Linked DNA regions of Rhodopseudomonas palustris. The protein of the gene in region 1 interacts with the protein of each later gene in a pairwise test. Links are inferred from orthologs where the notes say so. Each region holds a gene or a part of one and is shown on either strand. Other genes may lie near its edges.

Region 1 (6,073 bases):
GCGAGCGACGGCGGCCGCAGCCGTCGCTGTCCCCGGCTCCGAGCTATCGGTGCCAGCGCGATCCGGACGGCGCGTTGGAGCCGTGGATGTTGTTGTGACAATTCTGGCAAGCGTTCCCGACCGCCCAGCGTGCCGAGGTCGGCAGACCAGGCTGGTTGTGCGGGTTGGTGTGACACTGCTGGCACAGCCGCTGCCGCGCGACGATCAGCAGCGACTCGTGGTTGGAGCCGTGCGGTTCGTGGCAGTTCAGGCAGTTCTCGCGCACCGGCGGATGTTCGAACAGGAACGGTCCGCGCTTGTCGGCGTGGCAGGTGTAGCAGGTGTCGTTGACGGTCGCCTCGCGCAGCAGCTTCTCGGTCGCGCTGCCGTGCGGGTTGTGACAGTTGACGCAGGTGATTTTCGTTTCGCGGATCGGCATGTGCGAGCTGCGCTGCACCTGCGCCTTGCGATCCTTGTGGCACTGGAAGCAGGTGTCCATCACCTGCACGGTCTTGAGCTGATTGCGCGGCGACACCTTGCGCATCACGGTGTGGCAGTTGACGCAGGCCAGTCCGCGGGTCTCGTGCTGCGAACCCTGCCAGTAGGTCTGGTCGCCCTTCTCGTGGCAGCTCAGACAGACGCTGTTGGCCTCGGCGACATCGAAGCCGCGGCTATCGGTCGGCCGGAACGAGCGGATGCCCCCCTTCTCACGGCCACCGCCGCCATTGACGTGTGCCGAGCCCGGGCCGTGGCAGGTTTCGCATTCCATTTTGCCCTGCGGCGTGACCTTGCCGGACTTGATGTTGCGGCCCATCACGGTCTGCTGGAACTCGTCGAACAGGCCTGCGTGGCAGGTCTCGCACGGCTTGGAGCCGACGAAGTAACGGCCATCGGGATCGCCGGGCGCGGGTGCCACCATCGGCGCGCGCCCGGCGGCGGCAGCCCTCGGCTCGCGCGTCGCGACCATCAGGACCGGCCGGGAATCATCCGCCTTGGCGGCGAGGATCTCGATAAAGCCGAACTGCTTCGGCTGCTCGATGGTGTCGTCGAAATTTTCCAGCGCCACCCAGGTGGTTACCGTGGCGGCATCGCGCACCGGCTCCGGCATCTCCGCCACGTAGTCCGGCTCGCGGGCGAGCCGCGCCGCCAGCGTGTGGCGGGTCTGGTGAGATCGCAGGATGCGCTTTTCGCTGAGGGTGGTGAGGCGCAGCGAAGCCGTAAACCGCAGGCTCTGCTCGAGCTGTGGGCCACCGTCGATCTGGGGAAGCGCCAGCAAGTTCTCGGTCGAACCATGCCCGGCAAAGCGCGTGTCGAAACGCGGGCCGGCTGCTGCCGCACCGTGCGGCGAACCATGCGCGGAGGCGCCGTGGCCCGAGATGCCGCCATGCCCGCCGCCATGTCCGTCACCAAGCGCGAGGCCGTGGGCAGGCACGGGCGTGAAGTTCTGTTCGGTCTTGCCGGCGCTCTGCAGGCCGCGCACGTAGTCGACCAGCGCATTGACCGACGGATCGACCGCGCCGACTTGGCCGTCATGCGGCAAGGCGGTGTGTCCGACCATCGCCGGTTCGGCACCGGCTGGCCAGGTCCCCCAGGCCAGCGCAATCGATACGAACAGCGACGAGATCCAGCTCCGGCGGCCGCGCCGATTTTGGTCGCGCGCAACCGCCGCCCCCCGAGAGCCCCCCATTCCGTCCCCCGCAAGTGCTCAAAGCACGATGATTTTTGTCAGACCACTATCGATCGCCGTCCACGTGTCGTGGGCGACGTCGAGCGAAGATCATTTGAGTGAAAAAGTCCGTTGGCGCAGGTTCAGCCTGCATCGCGACGCTTGCCGGAGTTGTCCGGGAAGTAATTAGCCACAATCTGTCATCAAAAGTCACACAACGTACTAAAACGCGTATTTGATCGAGATCAATTATTCACATCTGTTAGCATACGCAGCAGAACTAACAGGTCTGCGGTGGGTGGGTGGTCGATAGTCGTCGACTAACTCTTGATTGGAACTAATCAAATTGCCCTGTGCGCAATGCAGCGGCGTTCTGGATAGAGGCGCTCTGCGGTGCTCTGGCGTGTGGCGTTCTGTCGCAGGGTTGGGGCGCCGCGCCGGCGTGATGTCTTCCGCAGTGATTGATCGTCGCGGCAATATATTACTTATCGTCGCGCTTAACTGTGTGATTGGTCGGGCCGATTGATTGTCATTCTCAGAAAAATGATGATTTCGGAACGCTGCAAGGTACTCGATGGTGTCGCTGAGCCCCTCTCTGTAATCGGGTAGCGTCAATCCAGGAGGTCTGTTGCGAGACTGTCGAGTCGTCGCGCGATTGGTAAATTAGTGCGCGCGCGGCCTCTGCCCATCAATCGGGCGAGCCGACTTCCCACGACTCGCTGCTCAGCGAGCCGCGTTGTGCAACAGGACGACTCGCAATCTCAGCGATCGGCGAAGATACGGTAGCGCTGGGGCTGCAGGCCGATGCGGTCGCCGACCTTGAGCGAGTGATCCCGCGGGGCGTCGATCTCGATCAGGGTATCGCTGCCGAGGTCGTTGAGCACGATGTCGGCGCGCTGCATCGGGCCGAACGCACGCACGGCTTTGACGGCCCCTTCGAACACGCCACTGCCGCTCGGGCCGACGGCCACGTCGTGGCGCCGAACGAACAGCTTGGAAGGGCCGGCCGCGGCGTCCTGGGCGCCTAGATCGAGGTCGCGGTCGCCGAGCCGGACCCGGCCGTCACGCACCTCAACCGGCAGCACAATCGATTCCCCGATGAAGCCGTGCACGAAGGCGGATGCCGGCCGCTCATAGACGTCGCCGGGCGAGCCGATCTGTTCGATCCGGCCCTTGTCCATCACCACCACGCGATTGGCGACTTCGAGCGCTTCTTCCTGGTCGTGCGTCACGAAGATCGAGGTGACGTGAATCTCCTCGTGCAGATTACGCAGCCAAGCGCGCAGTTCCTTACGCACCTTGGCGTCGAGCGCGCCGAACGGCTCGTCGAGCAGCAAGATGCGCGGTTCGATCGCCAGCGCGCGGGCAAGCGCGATGCGCTGACGTTGGCCGCCGGACAGCTGGTTGGGGTAGCGGTCGGCGAGCCAACCGAGCTGCACCAGGTCGAGCAGATCGCCGACCCGCTTTTTGATCTCCGCTTCGCTCTTGCGGATCTTGCGCGGCTGGACGCGCAGGCCGAATGCGACGTTCTCGAACACGTTCATGTGCCGGAACAGTGCGTAGTGCTGGAACACGAAGCCAACATGACGTTCGGCCGCGCCGTGGGCCAGCGCGTCTTCGCCGTCGATCGTCACCACGCCCGAGTCCGGCCACTCGAGGCCGGCGATGATCCGCAGCAGCGTGGTCTTACCGGAGCCGGACGGACCGAGCAGCGCCATCAGTTCGCCGGTCTCGACCCGGAGATCGACATTGTCGAGCGCTCGGAAGCTGCCGAATTCCTTGACGATGTTGCGGACTTCAATGGTCATCGGGATGCAGCCCCTCTTCGATGCGGCCTTCCAGCACGGTCTTGGCGATCAGCGTCACCAGCGCGAGCAGCGCCAGCAGCGAGGCGATCGCGAATGCGGCCACCATCTGGTACTCGTTGTACAGAATTTCCACCAGCAGCGGCATGGTGTTGGTCTCGCCGCGGATATGGCCCGACACCACCGACACCGCACCGAATTCGCCCATCGCGCGGGCGTTGCACAGCAGCACGCCGTACAGCAGGCCCCATTTGATGTTCGGCATCGTGACCCGCCAGAACGTGGTCCAGCCACTGGCGCCGAGCGAGATCGCGGCTTCCTCTTCCTGCTGGCCTTGCTCCTGCATCAGCGGGATCAGTTCGCGCGCCACGAACGGGAAGGTGACGAAGGTCGTCGCCAGCACGATCGCCGGCACCGCGAAAAGGATCTGGACGCCGTGCGCCATCAGCCACGGCCCGAACCAGCCTTGCGCGCCGAACAGCAGCACGAACACGAGGCCCGAGATCACGGGAGAGACCGAGAACGGTAGATCGATCAGCGTGATCAGGAACGTCTTGCCCGGAAAGTCGAATTTCGCAATCGCCCAGGCGGCGATAACGCCGAATACCAGATTGAGGCCGACCGAAATGCCGGCCGCAATCAGCGTCAGCTTGATCGCCGCAAGCGCTTCGTTGTCGGCCAGCGCCGACAGATAGAACGCTGCGCCCTTCGCCAGGGCCTCGGAAAACACCAGGATCAGCGGCAGCACTACGAACACGGTGAGGAAAGTGAGAGCGGATCCGATGATCAGCAGCCGCACCCAAGCCGGCTCGGTGTGGGCGGAACGGCGCCCGGCGGCGGCTGGCGCGGCGGCGCCAGCAGATGCGATCGCTGTACGCCTGACTTGACTGGTGGCAACCATCGTCATGGCGTCACGCCGTGGCCAGCGACCGGGATTGCGCCCAGTGCTGGATCCGATTGAGGACGAAGATGATCAGGAACGAGAAGATCAGCATCACCACCGCGATCGCGGTAGCGTCGGCATAGCGGAATTCCGACAGCCGGATCACGATCAGCAAGGGAGCTATCTCCGAAACGTTGGGAAGGTTGCCGGCGATGAAGATCACCGAGCCGTATTCGCCGACCGCGCGAGCGAAGGCGAGGGCGAAGCCGGTGAGCAGCGCCGGCGTTAGAGACGGCAGAATAACGCGCCAGATCGTCTGCCAGCGCGAGGCGCCGAGGCATTCGGCCGCCTCTTCGAGTTCGGTGTCGAGATCGAGCAGCACCGGTTGCACCGTGCGCACCACGAACGGGATGCCGATGAAGATCATCGCCAGGAAAATGCCGAGCGGGGTGAACGCCACCTTGATCCCGAGCGCGGCAAGCGGCGCGCCGAGCCAGCCCTTTTGCGCGAACAGCGTGGTCAGCGCGATGCCGGCCACCGCCGTCGGCAACGCGAACGGGATGTCGACGATCGCGTCGAAGATCCTGCGGCCCGGGAAACGGTAGCGCACCAGCGCCCAGACGATCACCAGGCCCGCGACCAGGTTGACGCAGGCTGCAGCGAACGCCAAGCCGAACGAAATCTTCAGGGCATGCAGGGTGCGCGGCGCTGTCACCGTCGACCAGAACTCGGCGAAGCTCAGCTCGGCGGTTTTGACGAACAGCCCCGCCAACGGGATCAGGATCATCAGCGACAGCCAGGTGATCGTCAGCCCCATGGTGAGCCCGAACCCCGGCAACGACCGCCGTTGTGCAACAGCGGTCATGGCGTCACCTGTGCAGTAGCCTGGGGGATTGCGAAGGGCGTGTTCAGCACAACACCTTCATTGCGAGGAGCGAAGCGACGAAGCAATCCAGTACCGCATGCGGCGCTCTGGATTGCTTCGCTTCGCTGGCAATGACGGGAGAAGGTATCGAGGATCACACGCGGAGGGCCACACTCGCGGAGAGGTTCCCTTACCCCGCCCCTCTCCCCGCGTGCGGGAAGAGGGAGCGCGCTGCCGTTGCCGTGAAGCATGTCACCCCCAATGAGCGGTCGCGCTGCGACGCTCGCGTCGCTCAGTTCTTGTAGATCTTATCGAACACGCCGCCGTCAGCGAAGTGCTCGGTCTGCGCCTTAGTCCAGCCACCGAACACGTCGTCGATCGTGAACAGATCGACCTTGGCGAACGCGCCTTCGTGCTTCTTGGCGATTTCCGGATCGCGCGGACGGTAGAAGTTCCGTGCGGCGATTTCCTGGCCGTCCTTGGAATACAGGTACTTCAGATAGGCCTCGGCGGTCGCGCGGGTGCCCTTCTTGTCGACGACGGTATCAACGACCGCGACCGGCGGCTCGGCAAGGATCGACACCGATGGTGCCACGATCTCGAACTTGTCGGCACCGAATTCCTTCACGGCGAGATACGCTTCGTTCTCCCAGGCGAGCAGGACGTCGCCGACACCGCGTTCGACGAAGGTAACGGTGGAACCGCGCGCGCCGGTGTCGAGTACCGGAACCTGTTTGTAGAGCTTGCCGACGAAGTCCCGCGCGACCTCGGCCGACCCTGACTTCTTCAACGCATAGCCCCAGGCCGCGAGGTAGTTCCAACGCGCCCCGCCCGAGGTCTTCGGGTTCGGCGTGATCACGCTGACGCCGGATTTG
Region 2 (3,211 bases), 640 kb from region 1 along the record:
TACAGAAGTGGTCAGGGACCTTTCCTTTCACTGTATCGCGGGTGCCGACTCCCGGCGCCCACAGGTCATTCTAAAGCAATTTCCAGCAAAGTGGAATCCAGAGCGCCTTGAGGGAGCCGTAAACGCCGCCACGCCGTCTCGCAAAAGTCACACATCCGATGTGGGGAGCGCCGCGCCGAGAGTCCAGCGGGCGCGACCATCATGTCTTCCAGCTTCCGTCGGGGTTCCGCAAGGCGGTCGACGACACCGGCGATTTCAGCCCGGTGAGATACACCCAGGCAGGCGGCTCGCGATCCGCCAGTGTCGCAGCTTTGTTATTAGGAATTCGCATTCGCATCAGGCGCCGAGCGGCGGGAGCCGCAAGTGCGCGGAAGCTGGTCGGCGGACGGTCGATCACCGCGATCGGGATCTCGGCCGCGATCTGCTGCCACTGCTGCCAGCGATGGAACTGAGCCAGATTGTCGGCGCCCATGATCCAGACGAAGCGAGCGCCGGGGCAATGCCGGCGCAAATAGCGGAGAGTGTCTGCAGTGTAGCGGGTGCCGATGACGGCTTCGAGACGACTGACCTGGATGCGCGGATCGTCTGCAATCGCCTGCGCCGCGGCAACCCGGGCGTCGATCTCGCGCAGGCTTGAGATATCCTTCAGCGGATTGCCCGGCGATACCAGCCACCACACCCGATCGAGCTTCAGCCGTTTGATAGCGAACTGACTGATCGCGCGATGCGCCAGATGCGGCGGATTGAACGAGCCGCCGAGCAGGCCGATCCGCATCCCCGGCGCGAAGGGCGGGATTGCGCGGCGGGCTGCGGCGAGGTCCGTCGTCACCTCAGCCTCGGCGGCACGGCCGCATCACGGCCGGGTCTGTCCGCTGCCATGGATGCGATACTTGAACGTCGTCAGTTGCTCGGCGCCGACCGGTCCACGGGCGTGGAATTTGCCGGTGGCGATTCCAATCTCGGCACCGAAGCCGAACTCACCGCCATCGGCGAACTGCGTCGATGCGTTATGCAGCACGATCGCTGAATCGACTTCGCCGAGAAATTTCGCCGCCGCCTGCGCATCTTCGGCAACGATCGCATCGGTGTGGTGCGATCCGTGATTGTGAATATGCACGATCGCTCCGTCGACGCCGTCGACCAGCTTGGCGGCGATGACTGCGTCGAGATACTCAGTATCCCAGTCCTCATCGCTTGCCGGCTTCACCCGGGGATCGACCTGCTGCACGGTCTGGTCGCCGCGCACCTCGCAACCGGAATCGATCAGCATCGTCACCAGAGGAGCGAGATGCGTTGTGGCGGCCGCGCGATCGATCAGCAGCGTTTCGGCGGCGCCGCAGACACCTGTGCGGCGCATCTTGGCATTGAGCACGATCGACTTGGCCATCTCGAGATCAGCGCTGCGATCGACATAGACGTGATTGACGCCTTCGAGATGCGCGAACACCGGCACCCGCGCTTCGCTTTCGACGCGCGCGACCAGGCTCTTGCCGCCGCGCGGTACGATGACGTCGACAGACCCATCGAGGCCGGCGAGGAGTAATCCAACAGCCGCACGGTCGCGGGTCGGCACCAAAGTAATCGCCGCGTCCGGCAGCCCCGCTTCGCGCAGACCCTGCACCAGGCAGTCGTGAATCGCGCGGCAGGAGCGGAAGCTCTCCGAGCCGCCGCGCAGGATCACCGCATTGCCCGACTTCAGGCACAGCACGCCGGCGTCAGCCGCAACGTTGGGACGGCTTTCGAAGATCACCGCCACCACCCCGAGCGGCACGCGGACGCGCTCGATGGTCATGCCGTTCGGCCGCTGCCAGCTCTCGGTCACGGTGCCGACCGGGTCGGCGATGCCGCGCACCACCGCGATGCCTTCGGCCATCGCTTCGACGCGCGCCGGCGTCAGCGTCAGGCGGTCCAAGAATGCCGACGTGGTACCGGCAGCTTTGGCATCGGCGACGTCCTCGGCATTCGCCGCCAGGATCTTGTCTGCGCCGGCGCGGATTGCACGCTCCATCGCTTCCAGCGCGCGGTTCTTCTGCTCCGGCGGCGCCAGAGCCAGGATCCGGGCGGCGGCGCGGGCCTGCCGACCCAGGTCGGTCATCAGCGTCGTGAGTTCGGCGCTGCCGTCGATGGCTTTGAGCGAGGCGGTCATAGCGTTGAGCCTGAAAAATCCGTGGTAGGTCATGTAAATAGGGGGAAAAGACCGCTACGCCAAGCCGGTTGCGGGGAAGCCGGGTGATCCCGGTCCTTTCGGCAATCGACGAGATTGCCGCGATCAGGCGGTTCATTGCTAACCGGACGTCCACGAAACCCCTGCTTGCTAACACGCGGCAGGGGCACCCAAGGACTGCGCGTCAGGTCGGCGCCGTTCCGACGACTAGATCGTCGCGATGGATCATCTCGGCGCGGCCGGTGATTCCGAGGATCATCATCACGTCCGGCGACGACCGGCCTTTGATCTTCTCGGCATCCTCGGCGTCGTAAGCGACCAGGCCGCGGCCGATCTCATGGGTGTCCGGGCCGCGCACGATCACGGCGTCGCCGCGGGAAAATTGGCCGTCGACCCGGATCACGCCTGCCGGCAGCAGGCTCTTGCCGGCGCGCAGCGCGCTGACTGCGCCGGCGTCGATCGTCAGCGTGCCCTTCGGCTCCAGCGTGCCGGCAATCCAGCGCTTTCGTGCCGTCACGGGATTGGCCGGCGTCAGGAACCAGGTGCACTTGCCGCCGTCGGCGATCGCTTTGAGCGGATGATCGATCTTGCCGGAAGCGATCAGCATATGAGTGCCAGCGGAGGTCGCGATCTTGGCCGCCTCGATCTTGGTGCGCATGCCGCCGCGCGACAGCTCCGAGCCTGCCGCCCCGGCCATGCCCTCGATCTCGGCGGTGATCGCTTCGACGACAGGAATCAGCGTGGCGTCCGGATTGTTGCCGGGTGGCGCGGTGTACAGCCCGTCGATGTCGGACAGCAGGATCAGCAGATCGGCGCTCGCCATGGTGGCGACCCGCGCCGCAAGCCGGTCGTTATCTCCGTAGCGAATCTCGGTGGTGGCGACGGTGTCGTTCTCGTTGATCACCGGCACCGCTCGCCATTCCAGCAGCTTGGCGATGGTCGAGCGGGCGTTGAGATAGCGCCGCCGCTCTTCGGTGTCCTGGAACGTCACCAGAATCTGGCCGGCGCCGATGCCATGGGCGCCGAGCACTTCCGACCAGGTCCGCG

The links. The genes of interacting proteins can lie anywhere in the genome.
Region 2: the proteins of HZF03_RS03790 (region 1) and HZF03_RS00835 interact in binary tests that used the Escherichia coli proteins (3 or more experiments, as listed by UniProt). The link is inferred for Rhodopseudomonas palustris from one-to-one orthologs.

The regions. Positions count from the first base shown.
Region 1 is NZ_CP058907.1:813,455-819,527, forward strand. Bases 1,431-4,420 are described here. They hold HZF03_RS03790 (sulfate/molybdate ABC transporter ATP-binding protein), read right to left. Parts: upstream 3,454-4,420; coding sequence 2,407-3,453; downstream 1,431-2,406. Other genes in these bases: HZF03_RS03785 (DmsE family decaheme c-type cytochrome), read right to left, coding at 1,431-1,537; cysW (sulfate ABC transporter permease subunit CysW), read right to left, coding at 3,443-4,357; cysT (sulfate ABC transporter permease subunit CysT), read right to left, coding at 4,362-4,420. Also shown: more of HZF03_RS03785, read right to left, coding at 44-1,430; more of cysT, read right to left, coding at 4,421-5,198; HZF03_RS03805 (sulfate ABC transporter substrate-binding protein), read right to left, coding at 5,491-6,073. UniProt on the Escherichia coli protein: Part of the ABC transporter complex CysAWTP involved in sulfate/thiosulfate import. Responsible for energy coupling to the transport system.
Region 2 is NZ_CP058907.1:177,479-180,689, reverse strand. Bases 1-2,843 are described here. They hold HZF03_RS00835 (glutamate-5-semialdehyde dehydrogenase), read right to left. Parts: upstream 2,147-2,843; coding sequence 854-2,146; downstream 1-853. Other genes in these bases: proB (glutamate 5-kinase), read right to left, coding at 2,349-2,843; HZF03_RS00840 (nicotinate-nucleotide adenylyltransferase), read right to left, coding at 200-829. In the rest of the region: more of proB, read right to left, coding at 2,844-3,211. UniProt on the Escherichia coli protein: Catalyzes the NADPH-dependent reduction of L-glutamate 5-phosphate into L-glutamate 5-semialdehyde and phosphate. The product spontaneously undergoes cyclization to form 1-pyrroline-5-carboxylate.